Regions from separate parts of the Halomonas sp. HL-93 genome, predicted to be linked through region 1. Evidence: predicted binding sites of a transcription regulator. Region 1 holds the regulator's gene; each other region holds the start of a gene.
What was found. Region 1 encodes LexA, which represses DNA repair genes until DNA is damaged. Its sites were predicted from a motif close to TACTGTNTANNTANACAGTA; they were not measured.

Region 1 (4,212 bases):
TGGCCCATTGGTTGATCCGGCGGCGTACCGTGCAGATAAATATAACGACGCTGCGAATCCACCAGGCCGCCACGGTTTAACCCCGATTCAAGTCCACATAGCCATAGAATGCGCGTCAGAATCCAATCTCGCTCAGGGAACTCAGCAGCCATCTCAGTGTTAAACACTTCCCCCGTCCAGCGACGGCCTTTAAACACGGCGTTTTCCGGGGCATTACCGCCAATCGCGGCGCGAATATAGTGCCAGCCAATAGGCGTTTTCCCACTCCCGTCTTGACACCCAACGCCGGCACGCCCGGTGGAAATATTACACTCATAGCGACATACATCGCCTTGCCAGGCACGTAACTGCTGTGCCTGAATGGCAATTTCGAGCCATAACGCCTGGCGGGGAGGCAACTCAATGAGCGACGGTGTCTGCATGATTCTCAATGTCTTTCTCGTCAGGTAGCGGCGCGTTCATTGCCGCCACCACCACCGGTCGAAGGCGGCGAACCAAGTCGCGCACCGTGACGTGCTGGTGGTAATCCTTTTCAGCAATATCGCGCAGCGCATCCAGTCCCGAAAGCGTAAAGATGACGGTACCTAACATAAAGTGTAGCCGCCAAAAGCGCTCGGCGTCCGGCAAATCAGGAGTGGCGCGGCGCACTAAATCAGTGAATCGGCTAAAGACATCCCCGTATTCTTGCTGAATGTAGCGGCGCAAATGGCCCTGGGCTTGGCTGTACGCAAGGCCAAGCAAACGCATAAAGACTTTTAGGCTATTGCGCTCAGCGGGCACCGTCAGCACGGTTGTCGCCATGGTTTCGAGCAGCACCTCAAGGGGAATATCGCGCCCTTCATAGCGAGCTTCAAGATCGTCTAGAGCACTATGAAAACGCTGCGAAAACGGATCCAGATAACGCGCGAATACCGCCTGAATAAGCGCTTTTTTAGAGCCAAAGTGATAATTCACCGCGGCCAAGTTGACTCGCGCCTTACTGGTAATATTGCGTAAGGACGTCTCGGCAAAACCACGCTCTGCAAAGAGCACTTCCGCAGTATCTAGAATGCGCGTCACCGTATCCGATTGAGCCATGCTGCTCTCCATAAAAACGGTCCATAAAAACGGCTGTTTTAAACAAACTAGGATACTACGTTATCGCTAGATAGCTCTCAACGTTTACCTGGCGATAAAAGACGCACCTGTAGCGCAACCGCATCTCCTTATACATCAGGTTGTTAGCCAGACTAACTCAAAGATATACTGGACAGGGAAACATACTGTATACTTAACCACATAGCCAAAAGGTAAACAGACGCTGTCTTGCCCACTTATTCAATTGGAGGCTGGTATGTCGCGGCCGTTAACTGTTCGTCAACAAAATGTCTTCGACTTTATTGTCAAAACCATGGCCGAGTTTGGCTATCCGCCTACCCGGGCCGAAATCGCCAAAGCGCTAGGGTTTCGCTCGCCCAATGCGGCAGAAGAGCATTTGCGGGCACTTGAGCGCAAGGGCGTCATACGCATCATCCGCAACACATCCCGCGGTATCCGCTTACCCAACCAAGAGCCCCAGGAGACGCTTGATACCCAACCATCAGCAACGGATCAGGCGACGGGTTTACCTATTATTGGCGAAGTCGCGGCAGGCAGTCCTATCCTGGCCGCCGAGCACATTGACCGCTACTGCCCCTTACCCGCCGACTACTTCACGCCCAAAGCGGACTATTTGTTACGTGTGCGCGGGCTTTCAATGCAAAACATCGGCATTCTGGAAGGCGACCTGCTCGCTGTACACCGTACCCAGCACATTCGGGATGGGCAAATTGTCGTTGCCCGCCTGGAAGATGAAGTGACCGTTAAGCGTTTTAAACGCGAAGGCCATCACGTCACTTTAATCGCGGAAAACACCGACTTTGCCCCGATCGAGATCGACCTACGTAGCCAGCCACTCGAAATCGAAGGTGTGGGCGTCGGCGTTATCCGCGGTGGCAATGGCCAAGCGCTTGGCTAACGCTAGCTAAACACGATGGTTTTATTACCGTGCACCAGCACGCGGTCTTCCAAGTGCCAACGAAGACCTCGTGCTAGCACGGCTTTTTCCACGTCACGCCCAAAGCGCACCAGAGCCGTCGGTGTATGACAGTGACTGACCCGGTGGATGTCTTGCTCAATGATAGGTCCCGCATCCAGCTCTTGGGTAACGTAATGGCAAGTTGCGCCTATTAGCTTTACACCGCGCTCATAGGCTTGGTGATACGGCTTGGCACCGGCAAATGAGGGCAGAAAGCTGTGGTGGATATTGATCACCTGCCCCGCATAGCGCTGGCACAACGCTGGCGGCAGAATTTGCATATAGCGGGCCAACACCACGCAGTCTGCTCGCGCTTGGTCAATATGCGCTTGCACTTGCCCAAAGGCCGCTGGTTTATCCTTGGGATCCACGGGAACATGGTGATAGGGAATACCGTACCACTCGGTTAACGACCGCATATCATCATGATTCGATATCACGCCAACAATATCGCAATCAAGCTCACCTACCTGCCAGCGGTAGAGTAAATCAACCAAACAATGTGATTCTCGCGATACCATCAACACGACCCGCCGACGCTTCTGGGTATCGACCAACGCCCACTGCATATCAAACTGCGCAGCCACAGGTTCAAAGGCCGAACGTAACGCTTCCGCCGACATACCCAATGAATCCGCTAATATTTCGTAGCGCATAAAAAAACGCCCGGTTTGCAGATCAGAATGCTGACTAGCCTCAGTAATAGACCCGCCTTGCGCGGCAATAAAACTCGATACTTCCGCCACAATTCCCACCTGGTCTGGGCAGGACACCACTAAACGATAAAAATGCGACATAGTCATTACTCTTAACGGTTTACCACGCGGCTATTGTCATGGCCGTCCATGGGCATTCAACAAACGTCTAGTGTACCCAATGCGACGCCCGCAATCATCGACTGTCACGGCGATGATTGTTAGCCGACCGCCGCTTACCGTATAGTTGAGGAATTATTTTTTAGGCTTTATTACTCTGATGCATCCACCGCGCGCTCATATTCGTCCCCGTCGTCGCCCCCCATTGCGCATCTTGCCGTTAGGCGGTTGTGGGGAGATTGGCATGAATCTGACGCTATATGGCTACGAGGATCACTGGATCGCCGTGGATTGCGGCATGATGATTCGTCAGGATTTACCCAACGCTCCGCTCCAAGTCCCCAACCTGGCGACGCCGAAAGCATTGGGCATCGCGCCTAAAGCGCTGTATATCACCCACGGGCATGAAGACCATATTGGCGCAGTTGCCTGGCTCTGGCCTCACTGGCAATGCCCCATTTATGCCACGCCCCTGGCGGCAGGCTTATTGCGTCTCAAATTTGCCGAGCATCAACTCAGCAGCGCCGCCATCCATGTAGTCGAGCCCGGTGAGGCCTTGCAAAGCGGCCCTTTCATCCTTCGCTATCTGGCGGTTCCTCACTCAATACCCGAGAGCTGCGCGTTGATCGTCATGGCAGGTCTCTACCGCGTGCTGCATAGCGGGGACTGGAAGCTTGATCCCGAGCCGATCATCGGTGAGCCGATCAATCAAGCACAGTTCAAGGCACTCGCGCCAGTTGACTTGGTGATAGGCGATTCCACTAACGCTCCGATGCCAGGCCACTCGGGCAGCGAAGGTGATGTCGCCCGAGCACTTGCCGCAACGCTCGCCGCCTGCGAAGGCAGAGTGATTGTTTCCTGCTTCGCCAGTAATTTAGCCCGCGTGTTGGCAATTGGGCGCGCAGCTTATCAGTGCGGACGGCGTGTTAGTTTGATGGGACGCTCAATGGAACGCATGGTAGGCGTCGCCCGCGGTCTCGGCTATTTGGACGATTTTCCGACGTTAGTGCCCGCCCACGACCTCGGTTACCTCCCCCCCGATGAAGTCGTCGTCATTGCCACAGGCAGCCAAGGCGAGCCGCGTGCTGCGCTTCAACGGCTTGCTCAGGGCCGTCACCCTCACGTTGATTTACAGCCAGGCGACAACGTGATTTTTTCCGCGAAAGCGATTCCCGGGAATGAGCGACCCATTGAGCAGCTAAAAAAGCGTTTGCAACAACTTGGCGTTCGGCTCTTCGATGAATTCAGCCACCCCGAACTACACGCGACGGGGCACCCGGCACAGGAGGAAATGACTCGCTTTTATGAGTGGTTAATGCCAAGACACCTGCTGCCTGTCCA
Region 2 (4,212 bases), 1.8 Mb from region 1:
AAACGTCAGCGTAACGCGCCGTTTTTCAACGTCGCTATAAGCTTTATCGAGACGGAATATATAATCCCACTGACGAGCATCGAAGGGTGCTTCGAGCAGCGGGCGTCCCATGACATAGGTGACTTGTTCCTGGGTCATTCCCGGTTGCAGTTGGTCGACCATTTCCTCAGTGACCAGGTTGCCTTGCGGGATGTCGCGTTTGTACACGCCAACGTAACTACAGCCGCTGATAACGGCAATGGAGACGGAGAGCGTGATGATTCGAGTCAATTTTTGCATTTGAGCCTATTCTTCACTATCGTGGTTTCGGTCGATCATACCCGACCTAACCTGTTACTGCGAAGAGCAACCATGGCCGATAAGAACCATGAATTACGTAAAGCCGGGCTGAAAGTGACCCTGCCGCGTGTCAAAATCCTGCAGATTCTCGAAACTGCTTCGGGTCAGCACCACCTTAGCGCAGAAGAAGTGTATAAAACACTGATAGATGCGGGCGAAGATGTGGGACTGGCAACTGTTTACCGTGTACTGACCCAGTTTGAGTCGGCTGGCCTCGTCATTCGTCACAATTTCGATGGCGGTCATGCGGTATTTGAGATGACGCAAGAAGACCACCATGACCACATGGTGTGTTTAGAAAGCGGTGAAATCGTCGAATTCGTCGACGAAATCATTGAGCGTCGTCAACAAGAAATCGCTGAAGAGCACGGCTACGAATTAGTGGACCATGCCTTGGTGTTGTACGTTCGCCCTCGTGGATCGGACGTCACGCGCCAAGACAGTGGACCTACTAACAAAAAGTAGGGCGCACGCCAAAGCCTCTGCTGTCCTGCCCATCGCCTCTGGGCTGCCTAGCTGAAATGCTAGGCGGCCCGGGGGCGTTTCTGTGGAGCGTTCGATAATAGCCAAGGGCGCGCGAGGCGCGTTGTTAATGCGGTTTGCGTTGGCTTGCGTTGAGCATTTCACGTGCGTGGGCAAGGGTTTGGTCAGAGAGCGTGACGCCGCCCAGCATGCGGGCGAGTTCGCTCACACGACCCTGTTCATCGAGAAGGGCCATCTGCGTCAGGGTCGTATCGCGCTTAGCGCGTTTTTCAATGTGTAGATGTTGGTGAGCCTGTGCGGCCACCTGGGGCAGGTGAGTGACGGTCATTACCTGACCGTTTTCGCCGAGCTTGCGCAGCAGTTGGCCAACGATTTCCGCGGTGGCGCCGGACACTCCCACGTCGACTTCATCAAACACCAGGCTTGGAATGGTCGAGTGAGACGCGGCGACGACCTGTATGGCCAAGCTAATGCGCGAAAGCTCACCGCCTGACGCCACCTTGGTGAGCGGTCTGGCGGGTTGGCCGGGGTTAGCGCTGATTAAAAAGTGGACATGGTCGAGGCCTTCCGCTGCCGGTGTGTCGCGTGGGGTGACGGCAACTTCGAAGCGCGCCTTGCCCATGGCCAGAAAGGTAAGCTGCTGCTGAACTTCTTTACCCAATTGCACAGCCGCTTTTTGGCGTGCTTCGCTTAGCCGTTTGGCCTCGCCGCGATAGCGCTCACGGTAGTTGGCGAGCTGGGCGCTCAGGGTTTCAATATCGTTATCGCTGTTGTCCAACTCAGCAACTTCGCGAGTCAGCTCAGCGTGCAGTGCACAGACCTCATCCGGTGCGACATGGTGTTTGCGGGCGATACGGTGAACATCAGCCAAGCGCTGCTCCACCCAAGCCAAGCGTTCCGGGTCGAGCTCGGTGGTGCTGGCGAAATGGTTGAGTTCGCTGGCCGCTTCTTCAATCTGAATGCGCGCATCGCTGAGCATGGCGAGGGTATTGGCCAGCGTACCTTTGTCGCTCCCTGGTAAGGCGCTTAAATGCGTATAAGCTTGGTTAAGCAGCGACAGGGCGCCGCCTTCATCGCTGGCGCAGCAGTCGGCGGCAAATTGTGTTTCACGTAAGGTTTCGTCGGCGTGGGCCAGCGTGTGCTGCTCGTTTTCCAGTGTTTCCAATTCGCCTTCCGCAAGCCCCAGCTGGTCGAGTTCTTCTACCTGATAACGCAGCAGTTGTCGTTTGGCTTCCACTTCGCTGCCGGCTTCCTTGCGCTGTTTAAGGCGCCGGTTGGTGCTGCGCCAGTCGTGATACGTCGCGGCAAGCTGCTGTGCCGCCTCGCGAAGTCCCGCATAATCATCGAGCAGCGCGAGGTGAGTTTCTTCACGCATTAACGCTTGGTGGGCATGCTGGCCGTGAATCTGTACCAGCCGTTCACCCAGCGATTTTAGGTCGCTGATCGTGGCCGGCTGTCCATTGATCCAGGCCTTGGAGCGTCCACTTGCGGTTACCACGCGCCGCAACAAGCACTCGTCGCAGGGGAGTTCCCGGCTACTCAGCCACTCGATGGCAGCGGGCAAGTGCTGAATATCGAATCGCGCCGATAGGTCTGTGCGCTCACTGCCGTGGCGCACACTGCCGGCATCGGCGCGCTCACCCAAGCAAAGGCCCAATGCTCCCAATAAAATTGATTTACCCGCCCCGGTTTCGCCGGTAATGGCGGTCATGCCATGCGTCAGGTCGAGCTCTAGATGCTCAACGATCGCGTAATCTCGAATAGCAAGCTGAGTCAGCATAAGGCCCTCCTGAGGCACAGCGGAACGGGCGCGGCATGCGCGCCTGAGTATTGTTGTTTTATACAGTAGTCGAAACCGCGCTTCAATGCCCACTTGAGATGGCTTTTATGGTCCCCATATACCGTGCATAGCCAATTTATATCGCTACTTACTATCGGGCTTTTGACTAGCCCCCGAACGTTGCAGGAGCAAGGCATGGCAAAAGAACCGCAAACGCCACTAGATGACGAGCTGGCTCGCCACGAGCAAGAAGCAGAAACCCCGGAGCAAGAGGCGGAAGATCGCTTGGTTGAAGGCGAGCTGGAAGGCTTGATTAATGACGAAGAAGCGATTGTTGATAGCGTCGATGACGGCTCCGAAGCAGATGCCCTGGCCGCTCAGGTACAAGACCTGGAGCAACGTCTGGCAGAAGCCAACGACCAATCGCTAAGAGCGGCCGCTGAAGCGCAAAACGTGCGTCGTCGAGCGGAGCTTGAAGCCGAAAAGGCGCGCAAATTTGCCTTGGAAAAGTTTGTTAAAGACCTGTTGCCGGTCGTCGACAGCCTGGAAAAAGCGCTCGAATCCATGCAGGAAGACGCCTCAGACGTTCATCGAGAAGGCGTCTCAATGACACTGAAGATGCAGCTTGATGTGCTGAACAAGTTTGGTGTCGAAAGCATTGAGCCCCAAGGCGAACCCTTCGACCCGCAAGTTCATGAAGCCATGGCGATGGTGCCGAATCCTGAGCTCGAGCCCAACACCGTCATGGAGGTAATGCAAAAAGGCTACTCATTGAATGGACGTCTTGTACGCCCAGCGATGGTAGTCGTTAGTCAGAAAGCGAGTGAGTCATAAGGCAGATAAGGCATAAAAAAGCCTTGAAAAGTCTCAGGTGGCCCCCAAATAAAGGGCAACCCCGCGGGATACCCGCAATCAGTTTGACGTATTGAAACAACCAGATTCGAGGTTCTTATTATGGGACGCATTATTGGTATTGATTTGGGCACCACCAACTCTTGTGTATCGGTGCTCGATGGTGACAGTGCAAAAGTCATTGAAAATGCGGAAGGCGGCCGTACCACACCGTCTATCATCGCTTACACCGACGACGGTGAAACGCTCGTTGGCCAGGCAGCCAAGCGCCAAGCGGTCACCAACCCAGAAAACACGCTATATGCCATCAAGCGTCTAATCGGCCGTCGTTTTAAAGACGATGTCGTACAAAAAGACATTAAAATGGTGCCTTACAAAATTACCGAAGCGGATAACGGTGACGCTTGGGTAGAAGTGAAAGGTAAAAAAATGGCGCCGCCGCAGGTCAGCGCGGAAGTGCTTAAGAAAATGAAGAAGACGGCGGAAGATTACCTCGGCGAAACTGTTACCGAGGCGGTCATTACGGTACCGGCTTACTTCAACGACAGCCAGCGTCAGGCTACCAAGGATGCGGGTCGCATCGCTGGTTTGGATGTTAAGCGCATCATCAACGAGCCGACCGCAGCAGCGCTCGCCTACGGTATGGACAAGTCTCGCGGCGATAAAACCATCGCGGTCTACGACCTGGGCGGCGGTACCTTCGATATTTCGATCATCGAAGTCGCCGATGTTGACGGCGAAACCCAGTTTGAAGTGCT
Region 3 (4,212 bases), 1.3 Mb from region 1:
GTCCGAAGGCGGCGACATCAGCGACGTGCAGGAGCAAACCGCCGCGGGTGCAGCGCCCAAAGAAGAAGCGCCGGCACCGAGCGGTGAGGCGATTACCGCGCCCTTGGCCGGCAATATCTTCAAGGTCAATGTACGCCCGGGTGATAGCGTGGCCGAGGGCGACGTGGTGATTATCCTTGAAGCGATGAAAATGGAAACCGAAGTGCGCGCCAGCAGTGCCGGGACCGTTTCGGCCGTGAGCGTCAGTGAGGGCGACAGCGTTGCCGTCGGCGATACGCTGATCGAACTCTAAGGACTCCCGCATGGATAAACTAATTACCTTATGGGAAGGCTCCGGGCTTTATAACCTTGAGCTTGGCCAAGTCGTGATGGTTGCAGTGGGACTATTGCTGCTCTACCTCGCCATCTACAAGAAGTTTGAGCCACTGTTGTTGGTGCCAATCGGCTTTGGCGGCATTCTCGCCAACATTCCTGAGGCGGGGTTGGCGCTATCGGCGCTTGATCAGGCGATCGAGGTCGGCCGGCCCGCACTGTTGGAGCAGTTGGCCTCGGCGCTTGGCGGCAGCCTGGATAGCCAGGCGAGCGTCGACAGCTGGCGCACGTCGATTCAGCAGATGATAGCTGACGAGGCCTCGGTGGAGCAGATTGCCACAGCGGAAACCGTGGCCAAAGGCTCGGGTTATGGCGACGGTCTGCTGTACGTGTTCTACACCGTGGCTATTACCTCCGGCATTGCCCCGCTGATCATCTTCATGGGCGTCGGCGCGATGACCGACTTTGGCCCGCTGCTGGCCAACCCGCGCACGCTGTTCCTGGGCGCCGCCGCGCAGTTCGGCATTTTTGCCACGCTGTTCGGCGCCGTGCTGCTGTCGTCGATGGGGTGGATGGACTTCTCGCTCAACCAGGCCGCTGCCATCGGTATTATCGGCGGCGCGGATGGCCCGACCTCGATCTACGTTGCGAGCATGCTGGCGCCTGAACTGCTGGGTGCGATTGCCGTGGCCGCTTACGCCTACATGGCGCTGGTGCCGTTGATCCAGCCGCCGATCATGCGCCTTCTGACATCCAGGAAAGAGCGCGAAATCACCATGACGCAGCTGCGCCCGGTGTCGAAGCTCGAGAAGATCGTCTTTCCGCTGCTGCTGTTGATCCTGGTGGCGCTGTTTCTGCCCGATGCGGCGCCGCTGTTGGGGATGTTCTGCTTTGGTAACCTGATGCGCGAATGTGGCGTGGTCGAGCGGCTAAGCGACACGGCGCAAAACGCGCTGATAAATACCGTGACGATCGTGCTGGGCCTTGCCGTGGGCTCCAAGCTCATGGCTGAAAGCTTCCTGTCGCTTGAAACGCTCGGCATCATGGCGCTGGGGATCGTGGCCTTCGGGATCGGCACCTCGGCCGGGGTGTTGATGGCCAAGCTAATGAACCTGGTGAGTAAAATGCCGATCAACCCGCTGATTGGTGCGGCGGGGGTCTCGGCGGTGCCGATGGCGGCACGCGTGGCCAACAAGGTGGGGCTCGAGTCCAACCCGCATAACTTCCTGCTGATGCACGCCATGGGTCCCAATGTGGCCGGGGTGATCGGCTCGGCGGTGGCTGCGGGTGTGATGATCAAGTACTTAGGTTAACCAGTGCTGGGGCTGACCAACAATTGGGCTAAAACGCCTCGATAGCCACGCAATCGGCCGCCCCTGAAGAGGGGCGGCCGTTTTTTTGCTTATAGTGAGATCGTCTGCGCGCTAAGGGACTGCTTGAGGCGGCTTTCCAGCGGGCTAAGATCAAGTGCGTGGTCACTGGGCCAGCCGATCGTCAGCGCGACACCATTCCCATCATAGTCGGCATTAACCACTGGGATGGCCTGTTCGTCACACCACGCGCGGGCTAACGACTCGTCGGCAAAGGCAAAACGGACCAGGTAGTGATTTCGCTCGACGATTTCCTGTGTGGGAAGCGAGGCCAGGGCATGATTCACTGCCTGGGAGTAGGCGCGCGCCAGTCCACCCGTGCCTAGTTTGGTACCGCCAAAGTAGCGAATGACGACACTACCGATTTCACCCAGTTGACTACCTTGAAGCGCTTGGTACATGGGGCGGCCCGCGGTACCGCCGGGCTCACCGTCATCGGAGAAGCCAATGCGTTGCTGCTCGCCCGGGGCGGCCGCGATATAAGCCAGGCAGTGGTGACTAGCGCTGGGGTGGGCCTGTTTGGCCGCCGTTGTCAGAGCATTGACGGCGTCAAGGTCAGGGGTGTGGGCGACCCAGGCGATAAAGCGGCTTTTTTCAATCTCAATCTCGTTAATGTGCCAAGTGCCTGGAGGTAGTTGGGGGACGCGATAGCGCATGTATATCCCGGCGTTTAGTGTGTCACGGGATGATGCTCAATTCCCATGAACATGCCAAGTACCTGAATATCACGATTATGCAAAAACACTTCGGGGTGCTGCGCGTCGTCGAGCAACAGGCGCACACCCGCTCGGCTGATGGATAGCTGTTTGAGGGCAAGCGTTTGCTGATTGATTTCAGCAATAACGGTTTCGTCCTGGCTGTCATGCTGATAGCGACGAATGACGATAACATCGCCATCAAACAGGTTGCAGTCTGACATGCGGTTGCCTCGCACCTTTAATGTGTAGGTGTTGCGGCGTGTCATCCGCGCGGTCGATGGCGGAATGGTATAAGGGCGGGGCGTTGGGCGAATCGTCGGCAATGAGGCGTTCATCGACATGTTCATGGCTTTCTCCAAATCAGCGCCCTATCCCTAGGCAAGCTATCGGTAGACACAATACGTTTATAGGTTATACATGTTTTTTCATACAGTGTTTGGTCAGTATAAACCTGTTTTTGCATACAGTGCCAGAAATAATTGTCGAGATGTTTGACGACCTTGGTCGCATGCGTAATGCAGCCGCGGTCGACTAGCGATGGAATGGCTTTAGGTGTAGAGTTCGAGCCAAAATAAACTTACGTGGGGTGACGCTTGACGCTGTGTTTGCAAGGCCGTCAGCTAGGCTGTGAGCGCGATGATCGCTGGCTTTTTCAAGGGCTGGATATTGACGTCAAACACGGTGACATATGGCATGTGGCTGGCCCCAATGGCAGTGGCAAAACCACGCTATTAAAAATGCTGTCCGGGCAGTTCAATGAGTTTTCCGGGTCACTCCACTGGCAGGGTCAGCCGCTTAAACAAGTACGCGAGCACTTTGCCGCCAACTTGCTTTACCTTGGTCACTCGCTTGGTGTAAGCATGGCGCTAACGCCGCTGGAAAACTTAGCCTGGTACCAGGCGTTGCATGGTGAGCGCGGCAGCGAGGCGCAGCGTGAAGCGGCCTTGTCGGCGATGGGGCTGGATGGCATGGAAGATGTCCCCGCCGGGCATTTATCAGCAGGCCAGCAGCGTCGTGTGGCCCTGGCACGGTTAAGCCTCACGCCGCGAGCCCTGTGGGTACTGGATGAGCCGTTTACGGCCATTGACCATGATGGTGTCGAGACCCTGGAAGCGCAGTTGGTAGCGCACGCTAAGGCTGGGGGAGCCGTGGTGATAACGACCCACCACGTACTTAAAATTGCCCACCCGCTATGTCATATTTCGTTGGGGTAAAGGAGCCTGTATTGCCGCCTTTAGAAACCACGCAGCGTGTTGCGGTACTGACCGAGCCAGTCGCTAAGCATCACCTCCGCATAGCGCTTAGCGCCACTTTGATGCGTGACCTTAACCGCATGTGGCGACGCCGGGGGGATGTTCTGAACCCGTTGGTATTCTATGCCTTGGCCGTTAGCTTATTTCCAATAGGTATTTCCCCCGAGGCGGAGCTGCTGGCCGTCATGGCGCCTGGGCTTTTATGGGTCACGGCGCTGCTCGCCACATTGCTGTCGTTGGATAGCCTTTTCCGTAGCGACTTCGACGACGGCAGCCTGGAGCAAATGATGCTTGCTCCTCAGCCGTTGGCGGCGTTAAGCGTTGCCAAAGTTGCTGCCCATTGGCTATTGAGTGGTTTGCCTTTGGCCCTCGTGTCGCCCCTACTGGGCATCATGCTAGCGCTGCCATTGCATGGCATTGGGGTGTTGATGGTGTCGTTAGCGTTGGGGAGTGCCAGCTTGAGCCTTATTGGGGGCATTGGCGCGGCGTTAACCGTCGGTTTGCCCCGAGGTAGCGTGCTACTCTCGCTACTGGTATTGCCGCTGTATATTCCGGTGCTGATTTTTGGGACGGGGGCGG
Region 4 (4,212 bases), 260 kb from region 1:
GGCATCTGGTACATCAATTTCATCGGCGCTGAAACCCAGGCGGTGGTGCCTTACGACCAGGCCCTGCACCAGTTACCCTCATTCCTGCAGCAGTTGGATATGGAATCCAACGGCAAGTCGGTGGATATCTTCGGCCACCCGGTGAACTACAAAACCGGCCCGATTGTGTGGGGCCAAACCGGCTCCAACGGTCAGCACGCCTTCTTCCAGCTACTGCACCAGGGCACCCGCTATGTGCCCATCGACTTTATCGCCTCGCTCAAGCCCGAGCCGGGCGTGGAAGACCATCATTTCGCTCTGCTGACCAACATGCTCGCCCAGGCCAACGCCTTTATGGAAGGTAGTCAGGGCGATAGTAAAGAACTCAGCCAGCACGACCCCTACAGTTGCCCCGGCAATCGCCCTTCCAGCACCCTACTGCTGGATGAGCTAACGCCGAAAAACCTGGGAGCGTTGATCGCGCTATACGAGCACAAAGTGTTCGTGCAAGGGGTGATCTGGAACATCAACTCCTTCGATCAATGGGGCGTGCAGCTTGGCAAGCGTATCGCCGGCGAAATCAGCGAGCGCATTGACACCAACGCCGCCGATTTCGACGCCTCCACCCAGGGCCTGCTGGAACTGGTACGTGCCCACTTCCCCGATGGCGGCAGCGACGAGAAGGAGAGCGTCCAAGCCGCTGCCGATAAGAAACCTGCCAAGAAGAAGCGCTAGGCTAGTCTGGTAAACGGGAGAAAAACGAACGCCTTGGCTTGAGAAAACCAAGGCGTTTATTCCTGCCCCTAGCCCCTATATACGGTCAGCTACATAACATCAACGAACTAGAAAGTTAAAAAGGTGGTTAAGCATCATATTTCCACCTCCTCCGGAATCAACGCCAGCAGATCGGTGACGCCAACATCCACACCGGCTTGGGAGAGCAGCGTTGTTGTCTGCCCGCGGTGATGGGTTTGGTGATTGAAGAAGTGAACGACCAGGCTTGAGTAGCGCCGTTTTGATGCCACTCCTTTTGTGTTGTGATAACTCAGCGTGGTACTCAACTCGTCGTCTGTCAGCGCCGCTACCCAGTTAATAATCACGGTATCGAGCCATTGGCGATGCGCTTTCAACCCCTCCAAGCCATCAAAGAGAGTCTGATCAAGACGAGCTGGCGTAGGTAGTGCCCCCATTACCTCAAGCGTTCTTTCGGAAGAGGAGGCGTGTGTTGCAAACCGCTTGAGCCAAATCGTGTCGGCTACCGCGATGTGGTTTAGTGTGCCAAAAATCGAGCCGAAGAACGCGCCACGCTCTTCCGTCAGTTCAGAGTCGCTCAGCGTACCGGCGGCATCATAGAGTTTAGCGTTCATCCACTGGTTATAAGTGGCTAACTGCTCGAAGTGTTGTTGAAGTGTCATGAGTTAAGACCTTTCCTTATCAAAAGCAGCATCCATTTAGAACGTTTGAATATGGGCGAAGAACAGCATTACCGCCCGCCTGCCACATCAATAAATGATCCCGTGACATAAGAGGCTTCGTCCGAGAGCAACCAAGCGATGGTATTAGCCACTTCTTCGGCGCTACCGCCACGCTGCATAGGAATCTGGGGAGCTAAACGGTCAACCCGCCCTGGTTCTCCACCATCGGCATGCATATCAGTGTAGATAAAACCGGGACGAACGGCGTTAACCCGAATCCCAGAGCCAGCAACTTCGCGAGACAACCCCTTTGTTAGGGTGTCCATGGCACCTTTCGATGCAGCGTAGTCAACATATTCAAAGGGCGAACCTGTTTGCGAGGCAAGCGACGAGACATTGACGATTGCACTACCCTGTTGAAAACGTCTCACGGCTTCTCTCGAACACAGAAAGCAGCTGACCACGTTGCTATTCAGCACTTGGTTAAAGCGCGCAAGGTCGATATCCGCTAGCTTGGATTGAGTAAACAGTATGCCTGCATTGTTGACCAAGTGAGTGACACTGCCAAAGCGCTCTTCTGCTGCATCAAACAGACGGATGACGTCAGCCTCTTTGCTGACATCCGCTTGACAGGCAAAGGCTTGGCCACCATCACGGACAACAGAATCCACCACACTATCCGCTCGTTCTCTGTTAGCAAGATAGTTAACACACACCGCATAGCCTTGGGCACCAAGCAACATTGACGTTGCGGCCCCAATACCCCGGCTTCCTCCTGTCACAATGACTACTTTTGACATAGCGCCTCCTCGCTGACTCTCTGGTCACAAACCCACCTAGCACATTAAACCCACCATAGTTCTTTGGGTAGCGTCCTTTTAGCCTGCTACCAGATTACGTAATTTACTTACTATTGATTTCTGTTTATTTCACCACTACTGTATATAAAACCATATTAAAGAGGTGAACCTATGGCATCTCTTGGCCACCCTTCCCAGCTATCTCCCTATAAAGGGCGCGGGGCGACGTATGACCCGCATAACCGTTTTGCTCCCACCCACAGCGTTGTGGAAGACGACGGCTGGTGGCGGGAGGAATCATCGACGACTATCGCCACCGAGGTGCGCGAGGAAGTGAGCAAAAGCGCGCTGTCCTGGAATAACTCACCGGATTTGCCGTTTGACCGCTCGCTGAATCCGTATCGCGGTTGTGAACATGGCTGTGTTTATTGCTACGCGCGCCCTTCTCATGCCTATTGGGATTTGTCACCTGGGCTCGATTTTGAAACCAAACTGATTGCCCGCAGCGGGTTGGTGGAACGGCTTACCGAGGAGCTTTGCCATCCCCATTACGTTTGCCGACCGATCAACCTTTCGGGCAATACCGACTGCTACCAGCCCCTTGAGGCAAAACACCAAACCACCCGCCGCCTGCTTGAGCTGTTACTGGCATGTCGCCACCCGGTCACTATCGTCACCAAAAGCAGCTTGATATTGCGTGACTTAGAGCTTCTATCAGAAATGGCTGAGCATCGGTTGGTGAGGGTGTTTGTCAGCCTTACCAGCCTGGATGCCAATCTAAAACGCACGCTGGAGCCGCGTACGGCGTCGCCCCAGGCGCGCTTAAAGGTAATCCGCGAACTGAATACCGCGGGTATCCCCGTGGGCACGCTGATCTCGCCGATTATTCCAGGGCTCACCGACCATGAAATCGAGCGTATTTTGGAAGCCGCTAGCCGAGCGGGAGCCCGCACCGCCTCCTGGATGCTGTTGCGCCTGCCCCATGAAGTCGCCCCGTTGTTCGAAGCATGGCTGGAAGCCCACTACCCAGAGCGGGCGGCAAAGGTCATGAGTCTGATTCGTCAGTGCCGGGGCGGGAAAGATTACGATGCGCGCTTTGGCAAGCGCTTTCGCGGTGAAGGGGTGTTTGCCGAGATGATCGGCCAGCGGTTTAAACGCGCCAGCCGCCAATGGAACATGCAGTCACGCACCGAGCAGGGATTGAACACCCATGACTTTCGCCCGCCGCGAGCGCAGGGAGATTTATTCATTTAGACTGGCAGGCAACATTTTCACTGTGTAGAAGGATGCAAAATGTCCGCGCCGCTGAGCAAAACAAAATCGAGTTTTTACCGCCGTCTTTACGTGGCATATTTGATTGACCAGGGGGTTGCCAGCGTGCCGACCCTGATAGAGGCCACCGGCATGCCTCGTCGCACCGCGCAAGACACCATCACCTCGCTTGCCGAGCTGGACATAGAGTGCGTTTTCGAGAAAGACAAAGGCGAGCGACACAACATTGGCCGCTATCGCATTCAAAACTGGGGCGCGATTGACCCTCACTGGGTGGCTAGCCACGCCGAACGGCTTAAGCAAGCGCTTGGGTATTCGCAATAAAGAAGGATAAATAAGGTGGCGCAAGGCTGAGCTGGATTAAGCGCTTCCCTCCGGCTCGGCCCATGCCAGCCGCGCGGCATTGAGCGTAACGCTTAGCGAACTTGCCGCCATGGCGAGTACCGCCACCAACGGTGGTATGGCCATAATCAACACTAGACCCAGCGCCAGCGTATTATAGAACGCTGAAAAGAACAGATTCTGAACCATGATTCGCCGCGTGCGTTTGGCAATACTTAGCAACTTCACTACGCCACCAATACCTGTGGTCATTAGCTGGGCTGAAGCTCCCTCTCGGGCTGCCTCGCTGGCGCTGAGTGGCGCAATACCGACATCTGCCGCGGCCAAGCTCAAGGTATCGTTTAAGCCGTCACCCACATACAGCGTCGGTGATGGCAACCCCTGCAATAATCGCGCTTTAGCTT

Region 2: the regulator LexA is predicted to act here: its motif matches at 2,651-2,670, upstream of recN (DNA repair protein RecN).
Region 3: the regulator LexA is predicted to act here: its motif matches at 2,830-2,849, upstream of GA0071314_RS14505 (LexA family protein).
Region 4: the regulator LexA is predicted to act here: its motif matches at 2,313-2,332, upstream of GA0071314_RS07185 (PA0069 family radical SAM protein).

What each region holds. Positions count from the first base shown of each region.
Region 1 covers NZ_LT593974.1:1,840,066-1,844,277, reverse strand. The annotation lists gene GA0071314_RS08510 (L,D-transpeptidase) at 1-422, opposite strand, end outside; gene GA0071314_RS08505 (TetR/AcrR family transcriptional regulator) at 400-1,077, opposite strand; gene lexA (transcriptional repressor LexA) at 1,334-1,996, shown strand; gene purU (formyltetrahydrofolate deformylase) at 1,999-2,853, opposite strand; gene GA0071314_RS08490 (ribonuclease J) at 3,116-4,212, shown strand, end outside.
Region 2 covers NZ_LT593974.1:3,659,780-3,663,991, reverse strand. The annotation lists gene GA0071314_RS16910 (outer membrane protein assembly factor BamE) at 1-279, opposite strand, end outside; gene fur (ferric iron uptake transcriptional regulator) at 352-804, shown strand; gene recN (DNA repair protein RecN) at 929-2,602, opposite strand; gene grpE (nucleotide exchange factor GrpE) at 2,798-3,436, shown strand; gene dnaK (molecular chaperone DnaK) at 3,557-4,212, shown strand, end outside.
Region 3 covers NZ_LT593974.1:3,129,052-3,133,263, reverse strand. The annotation lists gene oadA (sodium-extruding oxaloacetate decarboxylase subunit alpha) at 1-292, shown strand, start outside; gene GA0071314_RS14515 (sodium ion-translocating decarboxylase subunit beta) at 303-1,625, shown strand; gene GA0071314_RS14510 (IMPACT family protein) at 1,715-2,338, opposite strand; gene GA0071314_RS14505 (LexA family protein) at 2,353-2,727, opposite strand; gene ccmA (cytochrome c biogenesis heme-transporting ATPase CcmA) at 2,974-3,594, shown strand; gene ccmB (heme exporter protein CcmB) at 3,642-4,212, shown strand, end outside.
Region 4 covers NZ_LT593974.1:1,579,612-1,583,823, reverse strand. The annotation lists gene pgi (glucose-6-phosphate isomerase) at 1-714, shown strand, start outside; gene GA0071314_RS07195 (DinB family protein) at 849-1,394, opposite strand; gene GA0071314_RS07190 (SDR family oxidoreductase) at 1,463-2,194, opposite strand; gene GA0071314_RS07185 (PA0069 family radical SAM protein) at 2,366-3,448, shown strand; gene GA0071314_RS07180 (winged helix-turn-helix domain-containing protein) at 3,488-3,790, shown strand; gene GA0071314_RS07175 (heavy metal translocating P-type ATPase) at 3,827-4,212, opposite strand, start outside.